One region of the Quadrisphaera sp. KR29 genome, then DNA from elsewhere that is predicted to be linked to it. Evidence: riboswitches for the same ligand, from Rfam matches in the RefSeq annotation. Region 1 holds a riboswitch; each other region holds the start of a gene.
What was found. Region 1 has a riboswitch for S-adenosylmethionine ahead of ACUN9U_RS06245 (methionine ABC transporter ATP-binding protein). Riboswitches for the same ligand answer to the same signal wherever they lie in the genome.

Region 1 (4,908 bases):
TCACCGGAGCCCAGCTGCGGCGGGTGTCGTTCGCGGGCAGCGACCTCACCGACGCCGACCTGGCTGGGGCGCGCTGCGAGGACGTCGACCTGCGCGGTGCGACCCTGGAGGGGCTGCGCGGCGCCGACGGGCTGCGCGGCTGCGCCGTCGACGCGGTGCAGCTGGTGGGCCTGGCGCCCTCGCTGGCCGCGCACGTCGGCCTGCGCCTCCTCTGACCGACAGCCCCGCTGCCGGCGCTCTCCCGCGCCGGTGCCGGTCGGGACGTGGGGCCTCAGGGGGTGAGGGCGCCGGACAGCAGCCGCGCTGCGGCGTCGCGGCTGCCCGCCAGCGCCAACCGGCCGGTCGCCAGCTCGGCGTCGAGGGTGGTGCGCCCCCACACCAGGAGCAGCAGCGCCGGTGCGGGGCCGCGCAGCTCCGCGGCTGGCTGAGGAGCGCCCGCACCGCCGAGCAGGCTGCGGCCGGACGGGCTCTCGAGCGCCAGCGCCCCCGGCAGCGCCGGGGTGCGTCCCAGGCGCACCTGCCGCGGGAGCATGACGTCGGCGACCTCCGCCACACCGTCCGCGGCGACGTCCTCCCCCAGCCACGTCGCCGGGTCGGGAGCAGCGGCGAGGCCGGCGGCCGCGAGCGCGGACTCGGCGTCCCAGCGGTGCAGGGCGGTCTCGTGCGCCTGGCGCCGCGCCCAGAAGGCGGCCGTCGCGGGCGCCTCGGCGGCGGCGAACGTCCAGCAGGGCGCCGCCGGAGACAGCGAGGCCAGCGCCGCCACGAGCTCTCCGGCTCCGACGGCGAACCACGCGGGCACGGCGTCGTCGTCCGGCGGTCCTGACGGCTCGCCACCGGGAGAGCCGTCGGGGGCCGTGCCCAGTGCTGCCCGCGCCCAGCGGTGCACCCCTCCGGTGTGGCGCGCGAGGTCGGCCAGCGTCCACCCCGGGCAACCGGGGACGACGACGGCGAGGCCCTCCGGCCGCAGGGCCGCGGCGAGCCGCCCGGCCTCCCGCTCGACCAGGTCCGCGGCGCGCGCCATCTCCACACGCGGACGCTAGCGGCCCAGGCGGTGCCCGCGGCACACCCGGCCCCGACAGCGGACGCCGAGGTCCCGCCACGCTGGTCGTGACACAGCGTTGACTCTCGGGCGACCGACCCGCTACGGTCCTGCCAAGGTCATGAGCGCCAGCGCCAAGCCCCGGCTCGCTGGCCGGCAACCCTGCTCGTCATGGGGTGCTCCGGGTGAAGACCAGGTCCGTGCCCACCGGCACGGGCAAGGACGACTCAGAGGAGCCGACGTGCTGACGCACGCCCCCACCAGCGGCGACTGTCGCTGGCGACGCGCCTGACCGCAGCCCGCTGACACGGCCGGCCCTCGGCCCCAGCGCACGCACCGCTGACCGCTCGTCCCTGCTCGGAGCGTCGGCAGCGGTCGCTGCCCCGCGCGTCGCACCTCTCCGCGCCGCTCCCCCGGCGCCCCCCCACCCACTGCTCGCGCTCACTGTGCGTGACCGCCGAGCGGCGATGCCCCCTGCCCGGAACGCCCCACCCACCACCTTGGAGGCCACGGTGATCGAGCCGTGATCGAGCTCAGGTCGCTCACCAAGACCTACGGCGAGGGCCAGCACGCCACCACCGTGCTGGACTCCCTCGACCTCACGGTCTCCCCCGGCGAGATCACCGCCGTCGTCGGCCCGTCCGGCGCCGGCAAGTCCACGCTCGCCGCCTGCACCACGCTGCTGGAGCGCCCGACCTCGGGCTCCGTGCTCGTCGGCGGGCGCGACCTCACCGCCCTGTCCGAGCGCGACCTGCGCGAGGCCCGTCGCGGCATCGGCACCGTGTTCCAGGCCGACGGCCTGCTGACACGCCGCACCGCCGCACAGAACGTCGAGCTGCCGCTCAAGCACCTCGGCGTGGTGCCTGCGCAGCGCAGAGCGCGGGTCGCCGAGCTGCTGGAGCGCGTCGGCCTGGCCGACAAGGCCCACCGCCACCCGCACGAGCTGTCCGGCGGCCAGCGCCAGCGCGTGGGCATCGCCCGCGCCCTCGCGCTGCGGCCGAGCGTGCTGCTCTCCGACGAGGCCACCTCCGGCCTGGACCCGCAGGCCACGGCGAGCATCGTCGCGCTGCTCAAGGAGCTGCGCGACGACCTGCAGCTGGCCGTCCTGTTCATCACCCACGAGATGGACACCGTCGTCGCGGTGGCCGACACGGTCGCCCGGCTCGACCACGGCCGCATCGTCGAGCACGGCGCCCTGGTGGACCTGCTCCACACCCCGGCGTCCCCGCTCGGCCGGGAGCTGCTGCCGCGGCGCGCGCACGCGGGCGCCACCGAGGAGGGCCGGCAGCGGTCGGTGTGGGTGGTCAGCCACGCCGGCACCCGCGTCCCGACCGACTGGCTGGTCCGCGCCTCCCGCGCCCTCGGCACCGACCTCGAGCTGCTGGGCGCGTCGCTGAGCACCGTGGCCGGGGTGGCCGTCGGCCACGCCGTCGTCGGCGCCCCGGCGCACCTGGACGACGACGACGTCGAGGCCGCTCTCGTCGGCCTCGGGCTCCACGCCCAGCGCGAGGCCTCCGACGCCGCCGACCAGCGCGCCGCTGCCCAGACGCTCGGGCAGGCCCTGGAGGTCGTCGCATGAGCGCCGTGCTCCTCTCCCCCGTGCTTGCTGCCACGAGCACCGACCTGACCTGGGCGGAGATCCCCGCCCTGGTCCTGCCGGCCCTCGGTGACACGCTGGTGATGGTCGGCGTGACGATGGCGGTCGTCGTCGTCCTCGGGGTGCCGCTGGGCGTCGCGCTCGACGCGCTGGGCCCCGGCGGGCTCACCCCTCGGCCCGTCCTGCACCGGGTGCTGTCGGCGGTGGTGAGCGTGGGCAGGTCGCTGCCGTTCCTCATCCTCATGGCGGCGCTGGTGCCGTTCACGCGGTTCGTCACCGGCACCAACATCGGCATCCCCGCCGCGGTGGTGCCCATGGCGCTGGCCGGGACTGCGTTCTTCAGCCGCATCGTGGAGAACTCGCTGCGCTCGGTGCCGCCGTCGCTGGTCCGCGTGGCCCGCGCCTCGGGTGCCTCACCGCTGCAGGTGCTCACCAGCGTCAAGCTCTCCGAGGCCGTCCCCTCGATCCTCGGCGGCCTGACGATCAACACCATCGCGATGATCGAGTACTCGGCCATCGCGGGGACCATCGGCGCCGGCGGCATCGGCTACGTGGCCGTCACCTACGGCTACCAGCGCTTCGACCACAACGTGATGATCACGACGATCGTCGTGCTGGTGGCCCTGGTCGCCGCCGTCCAGGCCCTCGGCGACGCCGCCGTGCGCGCCACCACCCCGCACTCGCGCCGCCGCCTCCCGCGCCAGCGCAGCTCCACCGGCGCGGCGCCCCCGCCGTCGTCGTCCTCCACCACCCCCACCAGCGCCAGCACGTCCCCGAAGGAGCTCTCCGATGTCCACCACTGAGACCCGCCCCAGCACCGGCGGCACCGGCAGCCCCGACGGCCACGGCTTCGAGGTCCGCAAGCGCACACGGTGGCCGTGGATCGCCGGTGGCGCCGTCGCGGTGCTCGCGGTGGCCAGCGCCGTCGTCGTCCCCCGCCTCGGCGGCACCGAGACCGCGAACACCACGCCCGGCGCCACGCTGTACGTGGCCACCGCCGAGGGCAACGCCCGCGAGCAGGCGCTCATCGAGTACATCGCGAAGGACGTCGCCCCCGAGCACGGCATCACGGTCGCCTTCAAGGCGCTGGCGGACTCCAACACCATCAACCGCGCCGTGAGTGACGGCGAGGTGGCCGGCACCATCTACCAGCACGAGCTGTGGCTGGGCCAGGTGCTGGAGGCCAACCCCGACTTCGAGGAGGAGGCCGCCACGCCGGTCTTCCGCTGGGGCTTCGGGCTCTGGTCGGCCAAGTGGAAGACGCCCCAGGAGATCCCCCAGGGCGGCACCGTCTCGCTGTACTCCGACCCCGCCAACGAGGCGCAGGGCCTGTACGTGCTGCAGGAGGCCGGCCTCATCACCCTCAGGGACGGCGTCGACGTCGGCTCGGCCACCGTCGACGACATCGCGTCCAACCCGAAGGACCTGCAGTTCACCCTCCTCGACTTCGGCGCTCAGAGCCGGGCCCTGCCCGACCTCGACGCCGCGGTCGGCTACACCGAGTACTACCTCGCGGCCAAGGTCCCGCTCGAGCAGCAGATCTTCGCGCCGGTGGCACCCGACGAGTTCGCCGGTCAGCTGACCATCGGCTCCACGTGGAAGGACGAGCCCAACATCAAGGCCCTCGTCGAGACCTTCCAGGACCCGAAGGTGCAGGAGTTCCTCGCGAACGACCCGTCCGTGAAGGGCGTGCTGCTGCCGCTGGACGCCAGCTGATCGGTCCTCGGCCGACCGCTTCCAGAGCTGGCCCTTGCCTCCCGTGATGAGACGCACCAGGAGGTAAGGGCCAACTCTGGAAGCTCCCCCGACCCCGCAGGGGTGGGCCCGCGCCCTGCAGGTGCTTAGGGTCACGGGTGTGAGCGAGCAGACTCCCGAGCCCACCCCCATCGACACCGACGTCGTCGGCGCTCTGCGCGAGCGCTACCCCGTCCGCATCGGCGTCCAGGTCCAGCCGCAGCACTCCGACTACGCCGGCATCCGCCGCACCGTGGCCGCCGTGGAGGAGGCCGGCGTGGACGTCGCCTTCAACTGGGACCACTTCTACCCGCTGTACGGCGAGCCCGAGGGCCTGCACTTCGAGTGCTGGAGCCTGCTCGCCGCCTGGGCGGAGGCCACCGAGCGCGTCGAGATCGGTGCGCTGGTGACCTGCAACAGCTACCGCAACCCCGAGCTGCTGGCCGACATGGCCCGCACGGTCGACCACATCTCCGCCAAGGGCGGGCAGGGCCGGCTCATCCTCGGCATCGGCTCGGGCTGGTTCGAGAAGGACTAC
Region 2 (4,908 bases), on a different contig from region 1:
CCCGGTCCAGGACCGACAGGCCGCCGTAGTCGGCGCCCAGCTTCTCGGTGGCCACCGCGACCACGGCGGTGGCCACCTCCTCCAGCGTGCGGGCCGCCCCGAGCGCGGTGGAGACCTCCAGGACCAGGCGGGTGCGCTCCAGCAGGCCCGCCACCACCGCCGCCGCCGAGCGCCGCTCGTCGGTGCTGCGCGCGACCACGAGCAGCAGGCCGTCCAGCGGGACCGCCTGCAGCTCGTACCAGCGCGGGCCGCCGATCCGCGCCTCCCACGTGGTGGTGGTCCCCGTGCGCGCCGCGCGCCGCAGCGGCTCCTCGCTGGTCGAGGTGCCCGGCACCGCGTCCCACAGGACCCTGCCCAGGACCTCCTGGGGCCGCAGCCCGCTGGCCGAGGCGGCGGCCGGGCTCACCCAGAGCACCTCCCAGCCCGGCCCCAGGACCGCGACGGGGTCGGGGATGCTGGCCAGCGCCCGCTGCCACCAGCCCGGGGGCACCGCGGGCACGGGCCCGTCGGCGTGCCCCGTCACCACCCGCCGATCGAACCACGGGCCGCGGCCGGCCGTCAGGCGCCTCACAGCCCCAGCAGGCGCACCCCCGCCCAGGCCACCGCGGCCACGAGCAGCCAGGAGGCCAGGCCGAGCACCAGCGAGCGCCCCCCGGTCGCCGCGAGCGCGCGCAGCCGGATGCCGGTGCCCAGGGCGTACAGCGCCGCGACCAGCAGCACGGTCTGCACGGTCTGCGCCGCCGCCAGCACCTGCGCGGGCAGCAGGCCGGTGCTGCGCACGGCGACCGCCAGCAGGAACCCCACCACGAACAGCGGCAGCAGCGGCACGCGGGCGCTGACGCCCTCCCCGCCCTCCCCGGCCCGGGAGCCGGTGCGGGCGCGGCGGGCGGCGCGGCGGGCCGCGAGGCCCACCCCGGCCACCAGCGGCGCCAGCAGGGCCACCCGCGCCAGCTTGACGACGACGGCGGTCTGCAGCGCGCCGTCGACCCGGCTGGCCGTGGCCACCACCTGGCCGACGTCGTGGACGCTGGCGCCCACCCAGGCGCCGAAGGCCACCGGGTCCAGGCCCAGGGGACCGGCCAGCGGGGGCAGCACGAGGATCGCCAGGCTGCCGCACAGGGTGACCAGCGCGACGGCGGTGGTGACGTCCTCCTTGCGAGCCCTGGCCAGCGGCTCCACGGCGGCGATGGCCGAGGCGCCGCAGACGGCGAAGCCGGTCGCGACCAGCAGGCCCCGCCCCGGGGGCAGTCCCAGCGCCCTGCCCAGCGCGAGCGTGCCGCCGAAGGTCAGCGCGACGGTGGCGACGACGACGGCGAGGCCCTGCCAGCCGAGCGCCAGCACCGCACCCAGCGGCAGCTGCAGGCCCAGGAGGACGACGGCGGTGCGCAGCAGCCGGCGGCTGGCGAAGGCCGTTCCGGGGACCAGGGCAGCGCGTTGCAGACCGGCGTTGGCCACGAGCAGGCCCAGGACCACGGCCACCGTGGTCGGGCCGAGGCCGGGGACCAGCGCGGAGACGGCCAGGGCCAGGGCGGTGGCCGCGGTCGCCGCCAGCAGGCCCGGCAGCAGCGGGCGCAGGGCGAGGGCCGGCACGTCAGGCGCGCGGGCGCCGCAGCGGCAGGAGCAGCAGGGCCAGGGCCAGCAGCGCTCCCGCCGCGGCGCCCACCCAGGCCGGCCCGGTCAGGAAGGCGCCGCCGGCGCCCTTCGGCCCGGCGAGGTAGCCGGCGAAGCCGCCGGCGAAGGCCAGCACCACCCCCAGCAGCACCGCTGTGGAGGGTGCGGGGCGCCGCCGGCGCGGCGCCAGCAGGAGGCCGGCCAGGCCCCCGACCGCACCGGTGAGGACCAGGGCGGCGACGCCGATGACCACGCGCTGCACGGCGCCACGCTAGACCGCCCGCGCGCCCTCCCCGCGCCGGCGCCGCGTTGACACCGGTGGGCGGCCCGGGGGACCATCGACCCCGCCCATCCAGAGCGGCCGAGAGACCTGGCTCGTCGACGCCGCAGCAACCAGCCCCGCGCAGGGCAGGTGCTCCCGCCAGGACCGATGGAGGAGATCCGCCGTGACCTGCACCGACGCTCCCGCTGCACCCGTGGTCGACCTGGCCGGCGCGTTCCGCGCCGTCGCCTCCAGCGCGTGGGTCGTGACCACCCGCGCCGGCGAGCGCCCCGTGGGCTTCACGGCGATCTCCGTGGCGTCGGTGTCGGTGGCGCCGCCGCTGCTGTCCTTCAACGTCTCGCGGACCTCCTCCAGCCTGGAGGCGCTGCTGGCCGAGCGGCGCGCCGCCGTGCACCTGCTCGCCGCAGACCAGGAGCAGCTGGCGCGCCGGTTCGCCGCGCCGGCCGCCGGCCGCTTCCCCGAGGACGGCTCGTGGGGCTTCGACGAGTCCGGGCTGCCCGAGCTGCGCGGGGTGGTCGCCCGCCTCGCCGGCCCCGTCCACGCGGTGGTCGAGGCCGGCGACAGCCTGCTGCTGCTCGTGCGGCCCGAGGTCACCGCGGTCGCCGGTGGCACGCCGCTGGTCCACCACGCCAGGGCCTACCACCGCCTCGCGGCGGCCTGAGCCCAGCGGCTCAGCGGCGGGGCGCCGCCTGCGGCTCGTCCTCGCGCAGGTCGAGCACGGCGGTGTGGTCCACCTCGCCCGCCGCGGCGCCGTCCTCCAGCCCGGTGACCGGCACCGATCCCGCGGGGGCGCCGGCGCCGCCGGACAGGGTGGCCAGCATCTGGCGGACGTTGGCCAGCTGGGCGTTGATGCTGTCGCGGCGCTCGGCGGCCGCCGCCACCTCGCGCTGGGACTGCGCCCGCACCTGGTCGGCGTGCTCGCGCGCCTGCTCCACCAGCGCGGCCGCCTCCTCGCGGGCGGAGGCCAGCAGCTCCTCGGTGCGGGCCGCCACCTCCCGCTCCACGGCGTCGGCGCGGTCGCGCGCCTGCGCCACCAGGCGCTCGGCCCGCTCCAGCTCCTCGGCCTGGGCGCGGGCGCGCTCGGAGGACTCCACCTCGGTGCGGTGGCGCCGCGTGGCCAGCGCCAGCTCGAAGTCGGCGGCGGCCTGCGCCGCGCGGGCGCGGGCGTCCTCCCAGGCGGCCTCGGACTCCTCGCGCCGGGCCGCCGCGTCGCGCTCAGCGGCGTCGAGCAGCTCCTCGGCGCGCAGCTGGGCGTCGGCCAGCACGCGCTGCGCCTCGAGGTCGGCGTCGGAGCGCACCGCGGCCTCGTAGCGGTCCGCCTCCAGGCGGACCAGGCGCGCGTGCGCCTCCGTCTCGCTGCGCAGCGCCCCCGCCTCGGCCTCGGCGCGGGCCACGACGTCCCCGGCCTCCTCCTCCGACAGCGCGAGGATCTGCGCCACGCGGGCGCCCAGGTCGGCGTAGGTGGGCTGGAGGGCCTCGGGGCGCACCAGCTCGGCGGCGTCCTCGGCGGCGCGCTCGGTCAGCCGGTGCTCGAGGGCCTGCACCCTCTCGGACAGCTCGGCCGCGGCCCCGCGGGCCTCCTGGAGGGCGACCTCCAGGTCGTGGACGTGCTGCTCGACCTGCGCGGGGTCGTACCCGCGCAGGACGGTGCGGAACGCGCCGGTGTCAGCCATGGTGCCTCCGGGGGAGCTCGTGGACCCAGCCCCGGCCGCTGGCGGCCGCGCGGGCCCCGCCGGGGACGGGCGGCCCCTACCGTGGCAGGGACGCGCGGCGACCGCTCGCCGACGGGTCCGCGGCCGACCCCGGCAGCGCCGGGGAGCCACCGCGTCCGCGCGCGGCGAGCGCCTCGATGATGCCCGACAGCTGGCCGAGCTCGGCAGCCGCCGCCTCGCGCATCCGCGTGAGCTCGGCCACCTCCGCGGCGAGCCGGTCGCGCCGCGCCTCCGCGTCGGCGCGCTCCCGGTCGGCGGTGCTGCGGGCCTCCAGCACCAGGCGGACGGCCTCGGCGCGGGCCTCGCGGCGCACGTCCTGCCCCTCGCGCTGGGCGCGGGCGACCTCCTCGGCCACGCGGGCCCTCAGGGCGCGGGCGCCGTGCTCGGCCTCCTCGGCGCGCCGCTGGGAGCGGTCCCGGGCGGCGGACTCGGCCGCACCCGCCGCAGCGAGCACCTGGTCGGCCTCGGAGCGGGCGGAGCGCAGCACGCGCACGGCCTCGGCCCGGGCGGACTCCAGCTCCTCGGCGGCGCTGCGGCGCAGCTGCTCGGCCTCCTCCTCGAGCCCGCCGAGGCGGGCCCGGACCCGCTGGCTGGCGGCGCTGACCACGTCCTGCAGGCGCACGCGGGCGCGGCGCACCGCAGCGGCGGCCTCGGCGTGGCCGCGGCTGCGGGCGGTGCGCGCCTCCTCCTCGGCCGCGGTGAGGAGGGCGTCGACGGTGCTCGTGGTCCAGGCGGTCTGCTCGGCAGCGGCGGCCAGCTCCTTCTCCGCCTGCGCGCGCGCCTCGGCGCGCACCCGGCGTGCCTCCTCGGCGGCCAGCTCGCGGGCCCGGGAGGCCTCCTCGCGCGCCAGGGACAGCTCCTCGGCGGCCGCGCGGCGCGCGGCGGACGCGTCGGAGGCCGCGGCGGCCAGGACCCGCTCGGCCTGGGCGTAGGCCTCGGCCGTGGCCCGCTGGGCCTCGATGTGCCCGGTCTCGCGGACCGTGTCGGCCTCGGCGAGCGCCTCGGCCCGCTCCCGGGCGGCGGCCTCGCGCGCAGCGGCGAGCAGCTGGTCGGCCTCCGCGCGCATGCCCGCCAGGAGGCGGTCGCCGTCCTCGGTGGCGCGCTGGTGGGCGGTGCGGGCCGCCTCCTCGGCGGCGGCGGCCTCGGCGCTGGCCTGCGCGACCAGCTCGTCGGCGGCGGCCGAGGCGGCCTGGACCACGAGGGCGGCCTGCTCGGCGGCGTCCTCGACGATCTGCTGGGCCTCGGCGTGGGCCTCGGCCATCGCGGCCGCCGACCGCTCCCGCAGCGCCGCCACGTCGGCGG
Region 3 (4,908 bases), on a different contig from region 1:
GCGTTGCGGGCGGCCGTGCGGCGGGTGGTGCGGCGCTTCGCGGGCATGGGAGGCCTCTCAGGGGACGGGTCAGGAGAGCGGGTGGCGGTGAGCGGGGCGTGCCGGTGCTCGAAGGGTGGGAGGCACCCCCGACAGCGCGACACGGACGGAGCAACGGGGCGCTGCCCCGGCTGCTGAGGCGCTGGGTGTCAGCCGTCGACGGGCGTGCGCTAGGCGCCGACGCAGCCGCCGGCGCGGTGCTCGCGTCGCAGCCGGTCGGCGTCGAGCCAGGTGCTCGGCCGGCGCCGCCAGCCGCAGCGCTGGCAGGTGACGGTGCAGCCGGGGTGGTCACGGTTGGTCGTCGTGCCGGTGACGAGCACCCACTCGGGGCCCCCGAGCTGTGGGAGGACCCGGTGGCCGTGGGCGCGCAGGAGCGACGTCTCGGAGCGGCCGTCGTCGTCCTGGTCGACCAGCAGTCCGCACGAGCACGTCGCGCGTCCACCGACAGCGATCCACAGCACCTCGTGGACGCCCTGGCTCTGCCCGCGGTCGATCGCGTGGAGCCGGCCGCGCGCCTTCCACCGGATGAAGGCGGCGCCGCGGGACTCCGCCGGCTGCTCCAGGCGGTCGCGCTCCTCGCCGCTGACGCGGACGCTGTCGTCGTACCCCGGCTCCTGCGCGGGCTGCTGCTCGCTCATCGTCGTCCCGTCAGCCTGCGAGGAGCTCGCCGAGGGCCCCGCCGCAGGCGACGGCGTCGAGGCGCTCGTACAGCTCCTCGCCCTCCGGGCTGCGAGGGTGCAGCAGCGCGCGGCGGGTGCCGGCGTACAGCGAGGCCTCATCGGCGCGCAGCAGCGCCTGGACCGCCCGCCGCAGTGACGGGTCCATGACCTCGACCGTCGCGCTCACCCCGGCGAGCGCCTCCTCCCACCGGAAGCGCTCGCGGGCGGTGAGCCGCCGGCGGGTCGGGTCCAGCGGCTCCCAGCACAGGGCGGCGGTCACCTCGGCGTTCTGCTCCTCGACCCACCGGGCGAGCAGCTGGGCCTGGGCCCGCCGAGTGCTCGGCCAGCGGCGGACCACCGGCGTGCCGATCTCGTCCCCGGTGCCGCGGACGAGCACCGCTGCGCGCCCGGCCCGCTCGACGACGCTGCCGCCGTCCCAGCTGGTGATCTCGTCGTCGCTCCACCACAAGGAAGAGGCGATGACGTCGCTGCCGCGCAGGCCGCCGTCCTCGCCGTCGGCGAGGAGGCAGAGCAGGTCCGCGGCGCGCGGGGCACTGCTCGTGGCGGAGGGGAGCCTCAGGACGACGACGGCGGCGCCGTTCACCGACGCGCTCCGGTGGAACGGGACGGCGCCCTGGACGTCGACGTCCTGCTCCTCGTCGGGTCCGCCCTCGTCCCCGGTGGCCGGATACTCGGGGCCGCCGCCGAGGGACGGGCGCAGCAGCCCCGCCAGCTCGTGGCGCGACAACTCCGCCTCGGTGACGCGGTAGTGCGCGTCCTGGTCCGGCAGCAGAGCGGTGAGCGCGCGGCTGGCCTTCAGCAGCGCGGTGAGGTCCCGGTGCGCGGGGATGTCCACGGGCTGCCAGGGCAGGTCGCGGCCCCCGTCGTTGAAGGGTACCGAGACCGGCAGCCACGGGGTGGCGTCGACAGTCAGCTCGCCTGTCGGCTGGCGCACCACCCGCTGGAACAGGCGCTCGCGGGCGGGGCGGCGGCGCTCGACGCGCAGGACGACGTCGTCGCGGCCGGGGGTGTTGAGGGGTGCAAGGGACATGAAAGCCTCCGGGTCCTCTGAGGAACCCCTCGGCCGCACCGTGGAGATTCCGCTGTGACCGAGACGGACGCTCGGCCAGCTCTACCCCTGGGGCACCTCCGCGGAGGAGGAGGCCGTGCAGCAAGCCAGGTACTTGTCACTGCAGCTCGTGAGCCAGCGAGAACGGTACGGCAGAGCGCCGTGCCGAGGGGGTGACGTGCGTGCTGACGGGCGATGCCGGCGCTGAGGCGGCCGCGTCGGTCACGCTTCGTTAGCGAAACGGCTTGCACCGAGGCGGTGCTGCGCCTGGCGGGGGCCTTCACGCGCGCCCTGGGGCGCCCGGACGCCGAGGTGGCCCTCGCGGGCCTGAACCCGCACGCGGGGGAGTCGCGCCTGTTCGGCGACGAGGACGCCGACGTGCTAGCGCCCGCCGTCGCCGCCGCCCGCGCCCGCGGCATCAACGCGGTGGGCCCGCTCCCCGCTGACGCGCTGCTGCCAGCGGCCGTGAAGGGGCGCTACCAGATGGTCGTCGTCTGCTACCACGACCAGGGCCACGCGCCCTTCAAGGCGGTGTACGGCGACCAGGGCGTGAACATCACCGTGGGGCTGCCGGTGGTGCGGGTGTCGGTCGACCACGGGACGGCGTTCGACATCGCCGGCACCGGTGTCGCGCGAGAGGCGAGCCTGGTGCTGGCCTGCGAACGGGCCGCGGAGCTTGCGCCGGGTGGGACCTGGTGTGGCGCGCGGCGCAGGAGGCCGCCGACCAGATGTCGAGCTGACCCAGACGAACTCGTCGTCGACAGTGGGCTCGAGCAACCACGGCGTGGCGCCCCTGTGGCCGAAGTGCGTCATGGAAGGGTCGTGCGCCGGATCAGCCGGTCGATGACGGGGGACGACATCATGCGCAGCGGAGCGAAGTGGATTGCTGCAGTGGCCGCTGCAGCTGCCTTGACAGCGGCGACAGCGTCAGCGGCACAGGCAGCGGACAGCACCCGCGTTTTCGGCGACGACCGCATCGCCACCGCTGTCGCGGTCAGCCAGGCCACCTACTCCGGTGACAACAAGGCGTACACGGTCTTCGTGGCCTCGGCGGCGAACTGGCCCGATGCACTTGCCGCCAGCGCGATCGCCGCGGAGAGGAAGGCGCCTCTGCTGCTCGTGCCTGCCGATGGCGCACTGCCCTCCAACGTTGTGGGAGAGCTGAAGCGGCTCGACCCACTCAGCATCTACGTGTTGGGCGGGGAGCGGTCGATCAGCGGTGTCGTGGAGAGCCAGCTCAAGGACATCGCCTCCGTCCTGCGGCTCGATGGTGACGACCGCTATGAGACCGCCGCTGACGCCGCCTTCATCGCCGGTGACCGAGGCAAGACGATGTACGTAGCATCGGGCGAAACCTTCGCCGACGCCCTCGGCGGGGGTACCGCCGCCGGGCGGGTGGGTGGCGCGCTCGTGCTGACGCAGCGAGACAACCTCCCCGACTCCTTGGCCGTGAACCTTGAGTACATCAAGCCCAGCAAGGTGGTCGTGATGGGCGGCCCGAACGTGATCTCCGACCGTGTGCTCGAGCAGCTCAAGACCCGACTTCCCGGTGTTGCCGTGACACGCACTTACGGGGACGACCGCTACGCCACCGCGGCAGCGGCGAGCAAGGAGGTCTACCCGGCCAAAGCGTCGACGGTTCTCCTCGCCAGCGGTACCAACTTCCCTGACGGGCTCGCTGGCGCTGCCGTGTCCGGGCCGACGAATCGCCCACTACTTCTCACGCAGAAGGAATGCGTGCCCGCATCAACCCTCGTCGAGATCCGACGGCTGGGAGCGACCAGCGTTGTCGTCCTCGGAGGTTCCGGTGTGGTCAGTGACGCTGCGGCCTCATTGACGCCGTGCTGACCACCTGAGGCTCCGCGTGGTCCACTCGAAGGCTCAGCGCGCGGCGCGAGAAGGCCTCGTCCGCAAAGTAGCCCCTCGGGTGTGACCGGCAGATCACACTCAACGGGCTACTCCTGGCGGTCGCTAACACTCACAGACGTGGAGCCACAGCCCCGTACGTTTTGGTGGGGCGGTCATCCCACAGGTGCGCGTGCTCGGTGAGCCGCTTTGTCCCCTGACGCCGCCAGGTCGAGTTCCGCCCAGCCACCCCGGCTGCTGTACCGACCTCGGAGACAACCCAGCCGTCGGAGCTGACGATGCTCGTGCCTTCGTTTCACTCCACCGCGCGCTCGGTGCCGGACCTGTCCGCGCACGCGATCGCCACGCAGTTATGCGCGCCGCCGCTAGGGCGATGACTAACTGCGGCACCCGCGTAAGGTCAGGGCGCCGTCCGTCAATAGGCGGGACTCGAGGTCGTCGATGAAAAGGCGACGCGACCCAAATAGGTCTGGCAATACATGGCGCGGAGCGAAGGCACGGGCTCGACCGCGCGGTCAAAGCACACACTAACTGGGGGGGGTTCACAGATGACTGATGGTTCAAGCGGTCGAGGCTGCTTGTCGCTTGTCCTTCTGGTTCTTGTGGGAGGCTGCATGGGATACGGCGCTCTCACCGCACCGAGTGAGGCAGAGAAGGAACCGCTTGTCGCGTCATTCGACATGCCCGACCTATCCGGCAAGCTGCCCTCTGCCGCACACGAGCAGTATGGGGCTAGGGTCGAGGAGGCCATTCGATCACGAGCCTTGGAGCAAACCGACGACGAAGAACTCCGGGAAGACCTTCTCCGAGACGCCGAGGAGGGCTGGGCAAACACGATTGACGCCTCTCCCCTCAGTCGCAACCCCATACAGGACGAGAATTGGACGGTCGTTGGCTCAGCCCCAGCGCCTGGAGAATCGGTGCAGACGGACAAGGATGTCTATCTATTCGTGCTGCGGAACGAGGAAGCGGCATGGTTCAAGGCGCATCCGTCGATGCCGCCGGTGCCCTCAGACGTGGAGGCAAGCGTGCTCATTGACGAGGGTGGTCTCTTCCATGACGTCGAGGAATTGGTAGAATTCCGGTACGAGCCTGGCGCGCAGCCCGAGCACAAAGTCGCTAGTTCCTATGTGCGTGAACGGGACGCGATTCCCTATCCGGACCCATTCTCCGAGCCGCCAGGGGAGCGCCAGATTCGTCTGTCTCTTCCCGAGGCTAGCGAGTACGGATCGCTGGTCGTTCGCAGTCTTCCGTCGGAGGCGCAAGAGGTCCGTC
Region 4 (4,908 bases), on a different contig from region 1:
CACCTTCCTGGACGCGCTCGTGCCCGCCGCCGAGGCGCTGGACGGCGGCTCCTCGCTGGTGGACGCCGCCCGCGCCGCCGTCGACGGGGCGCTCGGCACGGCCCGGCTGGTCGGGCGCCGCGGGCGCTCGCGCTACCTCGGCGACCGGGCGCTCGGCGCGCCGGACCCGGGTGCCGTCGCGGTGGCGGCCCTCGTCGTCGCCATCGCCCAGGTGCTCGAGGACGGGCCGCAGGCGCGGTCGCTGCCCTCGCCGACCGAGGTGGCCTCGGGGACCATCGGGGGGTGAGCTCCCCCTCCACCAGCACCCCGGGCCGGCGCCCGTACCGGATCATGACGGTCTGCACGGGCAACATCTGCCGCTCCCCCATGGCGGAGGTGGTGCTGCGCCACCGCCTGGAGGAGGCGGGCCTGGGCGAGGACGTGGTGGTCGACTCCACCGGCACCTCCGACGAGGAGGAGGGCGGCCCGATCGACCGGCGCGCCCGCCGGGTGCTGCTCGAGGCGGGCTACGAGGTGCCCGACCGCGGCGAGCGGGCCCACCGCGCCCGGCAGGTGCAGCCCGGGCAGGTCGAGCAGCGCGACCTGGTGCTGGCCATGACCGCCGCGCACCGCCGGGCGCTGCAGCGGCTGGCGCCGGGCGCCTCGGACCGGGTGGTGCTGTGGCGCTCCTTCGACCCGGCGGCCGCCGGGCTCGTCGGGGCGGGTCTCGACGTGGCCGACCCCTGGTACGGGGACCTGCGCGACTTCGAGGTCTGCCTGGCGCAGGTCGAGGCCGCCGCCGACGGCGTCGTCGACCGCGTCCGCGCGGAGCTGGCGCACAGCCGGTGAGCCGTGCCTGCCGCGGTGGTCCCGGCTGCGTCCGCCGACGCGCCCGGTGAGGCGCCCGGTGAGGCGCCCGGTGAGGCGCCCGGTGAGGCGCCCGGTGAGGCGCCCGGCGGCGCGCCGGCACGCCGTCCTGGCGGCGCGGTGGTCGACCCGCCGGCCGGGGATGCCCTACAGTCGCGGTTCGCCATCCAGAGCGGCCGAGAGACCTGGCTCGTCGACGCCGCAGCAACCACCCTCGGGTGTGGTGCTCCCGCCAGGCTCGATGGGAGATCTCCGTGCCGCACGTCCCGACGACCGCACCCACCGGCGCCCCCGCACGCGCGGTGCCCGGCGCCCGCCCCCCGCACCCGGCGGTGAGCCGCACCGAGGTCGCCGGGGCGCTGCTCGGGCCTGTCACCGAGCAGCTGCGCGCGGTGGCCAGCGGGCGGCGCACGCGCCCGGTGCTCTCGGTGGAGCTGTTCCCGCCCCGGCCCCAGGCCCGCGCCGGCTTCGGGGAGGCCGTCGGCCACCTGGTCAGCGCCGGCCTGGACTTCGCCAGCGTCACCTACGGCGCCGGGGGCTCCTCCCGCGCCGAGAGCGCCGCGACCGTGGCCGAGGTGCACCGGGTCAGCGCCGGGGTCCGCGACCAGGACGCTGACCCGGGCGGTCCCGCGGGCGCTCGCGCCGGCGGCGCGCTGCCGGTGCTGGCGCACCTCACGTGCGTCTCGCACGGGCCCGAGGAGGTCCTCTCGGTGGCCCGCGAGCTGGTCGGAGCCGGCGCCACGGGCTTCCTGGCCCTGCGCGGCGACCCCCCGCGCGACCCCGGCTGGCGGCCCCCGCCCGACGCGGTGCCCTCCTCGGCCGACCTGGTGCGCCTGCTCGGCGGGCCCGACCTGCACCCGGGTCCGCACCTCGGCGCCGACCGGCGCGCGCTCGACCTGGCCGTCGCCGCCTTCCCCGGTGGGCACCCCGCTTCGGCGGCGCCCTCCCAGGACATCGCGGCGCTGCGGGCCAAGGTCGAGGCCGGCGCCGGGTTCGCGCTGACCCAGGTGGTCTTCGACGCCGCGGAGTACACCGCCCTGCGGGAGCGCGCCGCGGCGGCCGGCCTCGACGTCCCCCTGGTCCCCGGCGTGCTGCCGGTGACCGACCCCCAGCGGGTGCAGCGCGTGGCGCGGCTGGCGGGCGTCGAGCCGCCCCCGTCGGTGCTGGCGGCGCTGTCCGGCTACGGCGAGGACGAGCGCTGCGCCCGCCACCGCCTCGGCGTGCAGCTCACCGCGCGGCTGTGCCGGGACCTGCTCGACGCCGGCGCGCCCGGCCTGCACCTGTACTCCATGAACCGCCACGAGGCCGTCGTCGACGTCCTCGACGCCCTTGACCTGCTGCCCGTGCCCGCCTGCTCCTGCCCCGGAGGCCGCTCGTGACCACCCCGCAGACCACCCCGCTGCCGCCGTTCCCGGCGGCCACCGTGCTGGGCTACCCCCGCGTCGGCCCCGCCCGCGAGGGCAAGCGGGCCCTGGAGGCCTTCTGGGCCGGCCGCGCCGACGCCGCCACCACCGCCGGCGAGCTGGCGGGGCTGCGCCGCCGCGGCCGCGCCCGCCTGGCCGCCCTGGGCCTGGGCGAGCAGGCGGCGGTGCCCTCCGACGCCTCCCGCTACGACGCGGTGCTGGACCTCGCCGTCGCCGTCGGTGCCGTCCCGGCGCGCTTCTCCCACCACGTGCGGCGCGGCGGCGGGCTGGACCTGGCCGGGTACTCGGCCGTCGCCCGCGGCGAGGGCGAGCACGCCCCGCTGGAGATGACCAAGTGGTTCGACACCAACTACCACTACCTGGTCCCCGAGATCGGGCCCGGCACCCGCTTCCACCTCGCCGACGACGCGACCGGCGACGGCCCGGTGGCCCTGTTCGCCGAGGCGCTGAGCGGGCAGGGCCTGCACACCCGCCCGGTGCTCGTGGGGCCGGTGACCTTCCTGCTGCTGTCCAAGGGCGCCGCGGCGGGCGACCCGCACCCGCTCACGCGCCTGGGCGACCTGCTGCCGGTCTACGCCGAGCTGCTCGCGGCGCTGCGCCGCGCCGGCGCCGCCTGGGTGCAGCTGGACGAGCCCGCGCTGGTGGCCGACCCCGCCGGCACCTTCGCGGAGGTCACCACCGGGCAGGTGCTCGAGGCGGTGCGCACGGCGTACACCGCCCTCGGGGGCGCCGCTGCCGGCGAGGAGCGGCCGCAGCTGCTGGTCACCACCCCCTACGGCGGGGCGCTGGAGGCGCTGGAGGTGCTGGCGCAGACGGCGGTGGAGGCGGTCCACCTCGACCTCGTGCGCGGCCCCGAGCCCGACGCGCTGCCGGCGGGCCTGGCGGGCAAGGCGCTGGTGGCCGGCGTCGTCGACGGGCACGGCATCTGGCGCACCGACCTGCGCTCCGCGCTGGCGCGGCTGCAGCGGCTGCGGGCGCTGGCCGAGGGCGTCGGGGCGCGGGTGGGCGTGGCCACCTCGACCTCGCTGCTGCACGTCCCCCACGACGTCGCCCTGGAGACCGGCCCCGACGGCACGCCGGTGCCGGGCTGCACGCTGCCGCCCGAGGTGCTCGGCTGGCTGGCCTTCGCCGACCAGAAGGTCGGCGAGGTGGTGGCCCTGGCGGACCTGCTCGCCGGCGGCGCGGGCGACGCCGGCCCCACGGACCGCAGTGAGGCCGCCGAGGGCACCCTGGCCGCCAGCGACGCGGTGCAGCGCTCGCGCCGGGAGTCCGCCGGGGTGCGGGTCGCCTCCGTGCGCGAGCGGGTGGCCGCGCTGCGGCCGTCCGACGCCGAGCGCGGACCGTACGCCGAGCGGGAGGCGGCGCAGGCGGCGGCGCTGGACCTGCCGCCGCTGCCGACGACGACCATCGGCTCCTTCCCACAGACCCGCGAGATCCGCGCGGCGCGCGCGGCGCACACCCGCGGCCAGCTGAGCACGGAGGAGTACGAGGAGGCGATGCGCGCGGAGATCGCCGACGTCGTCGCGCTGCAGGAGCGCCTCGGGCTCGACGTCCTCGTGCACGGCGAGGCCGAGCGCAACGACATGGTCCAGTACTTCGCCGAGCACCTGGCCGGCTTCGGGGTGACCGCGCACGGCTGGGTGCAGTCCTACGGGTCGCGCTGCGTGCGCCCGCCGGTGCTGTGGGGCGACGTCTCCCGGCCCGCGCCGATCACCGTGCGGTGGGCGCAGCACGCGCAGTCGCTGACGCCCCGGCCCGTCAAGGGCATGCTCACCGGTCCCGTGACCATCCTGGCGTGGTCCTTCGTGCGCGACGACGAGCCGCTGGCCGACGTCGCCGCGCAGGTGGCCCTCGCGCTGCGCGACGAGGTGGCCGACCTGGAGGCCGCGGGCATCGGCGTCATCCAGGTCGACGAGCCCGCGCTGCGCGAGCTGCTGCCGCTGCGCGCGGCCGACCAGCCCGCCTACCTCGACTGGTCGGTGCGCGCCTTCCGCCTGGCGACCTCCGGGGTGGCGCCGGCCACCCAGGTGCACACGCACCTGTGCTACTCGGAGTTCGGCGAGGTCATCGGGGCGATCGAGCGGCTCGACGCCGACGTCACGAGCATCGAGGCGGCGCGCTCGCGCATGGAGGTGCTGGCGGCGATCGCGGCCACCGGCTACCCCCGCGGCATCGGCCCCGGCGTGTACGACATCCACTCCCCGCGCGTGCCCAGCCAGGCCGAGGTGACCGAGCTGCTGTCCGCGGCGGTGGAGGTGGTCGACCCGCGGCTGCTGTGGGTCAACCCCGACTGCGGGCTCAAGACGCGCGGCTACGCGGAGGTGGTGCCCTCGCTGGAGCACCTCGTGGCCGCCGCCGGGGAGGTGCGCGCCTCCCTGGCGCAGCGCGTCTGAGCCCTCAGCGTAGGGCCGGGCGGACGGCCATCAGCGGGGCGGCGTCTCTGCACGTGCAGAGGCACTGCTCGACGCTCGGTGATGGGTGGCTCTGCGCCACTTCCGCGTTGGCGCAGGGCCACCCTGTGCCAGTCGGCGGCCGATGCGGATCAACTGACGTCGAGCACGCCGACCTCGTCGCCGGTGAGCCGGCGCGTCCACAGCGGCGCGGGTCGGCGTCGTCGCCAGCGGTCAGCTGCAGCGGG

Region 2: it holds a riboswitch for S-adenosylmethionine, as region 1 does, so the genes downstream of both, ACUN9U_RS12110 (flavin reductase family protein) here and ACUN9U_RS06245 (methionine ABC transporter ATP-binding protein) in region 1, are expected to answer to the same signal.
Region 3: it holds a riboswitch for S-adenosylmethionine, as region 1 does, so the genes downstream of both, ACUN9U_RS16050 (hypothetical protein) here and ACUN9U_RS06245 (methionine ABC transporter ATP-binding protein) in region 1, are expected to answer to the same signal.
Region 4: it holds a riboswitch for S-adenosylmethionine, as region 1 does, so the genes downstream of both, ACUN9U_RS09405 (methylenetetrahydrofolate reductase) here and ACUN9U_RS06245 (methionine ABC transporter ATP-binding protein) in region 1, are expected to answer to the same signal.

What each region holds. Positions count from the first base shown of each region.
Region 1 is NZ_JBQXXG010000005.1:99,212-104,119, forward strand. Features, by position in the region: gene ACUN9U_RS06235 (pentapeptide repeat-containing protein) at 1-215, shown strand, start outside; gene ACUN9U_RS06240 (maleylpyruvate isomerase N-terminal domain-containing protein) at 272-1,021, opposite strand; SAM riboswitch class IV at 1,157-1,268, shown strand; gene ACUN9U_RS06245 (methionine ABC transporter ATP-binding protein) at 1,563-2,618, shown strand; gene ACUN9U_RS06250 (methionine ABC transporter permease) at 2,615-3,439, shown strand; gene ACUN9U_RS06255 (MetQ/NlpA family ABC transporter substrate-binding protein) at 3,426-4,352, shown strand; gene ACUN9U_RS06260 (LLM class F420-dependent oxidoreductase) at 4,546-4,908, shown strand, end outside.
Region 2 is NZ_JBQXXG010000012.1:33,402-38,309, forward strand. Features, by position in the region: gene ACUN9U_RS12095 (SpoIIE family protein phosphatase) at 1-526, opposite strand, end outside; gene ACUN9U_RS12100 (YeiH family protein) at 568-1,590, opposite strand; gene ACUN9U_RS12105 (hypothetical protein) at 1,592-1,873, opposite strand; SAM riboswitch class I at 1,957-2,048, shown strand; gene ACUN9U_RS12110 (flavin reductase family protein) at 2,058-2,555, shown strand; gene ACUN9U_RS12115 (DivIVA domain-containing protein) at 2,566-3,567, opposite strand; gene ACUN9U_RS12120 (hypothetical protein) at 3,644-4,908, opposite strand, start outside.
Region 3 is NZ_JBQXXG010000021.1:43,164-48,071, reverse strand. Features, by position in the region: gene ACUN9U_RS16060 (hypothetical protein) at 1-47, opposite strand, end outside; gene ACUN9U_RS16055 (hypothetical protein) at 210-677, opposite strand; gene ACUN9U_RS16050 (hypothetical protein) at 688-1,749, opposite strand; SAM riboswitch class IV at 1,796-1,903, opposite strand; partial or broken gene ACUN9U_RS16045 (4-hydroxythreonine-4-phosphate dehydrogenase PdxA) at 2,017-2,507, shown strand; gene ACUN9U_RS16040 (cell wall-binding repeat-containing protein) at 2,611-3,615, shown strand; gene ACUN9U_RS16035 (hypothetical protein) at 4,248-4,908, shown strand, end outside.
Region 4 is NZ_JBQXXG010000008.1:101,988-106,895, reverse strand. Features, by position in the region: gene ACUN9U_RS09415 (dihydroxyacetone kinase subunit DhaK) at 1-286, shown strand, start outside; gene ACUN9U_RS09410 (low molecular weight protein-tyrosine-phosphatase) at 331-828, shown strand; SAM riboswitch class I at 1,007-1,094, shown strand; gene ACUN9U_RS09405 (methylenetetrahydrofolate reductase) at 1,179-2,225, shown strand; gene metE (5-methyltetrahydropteroyltriglutamate--homocysteine S-methyltransferase) at 2,222-4,663, shown strand.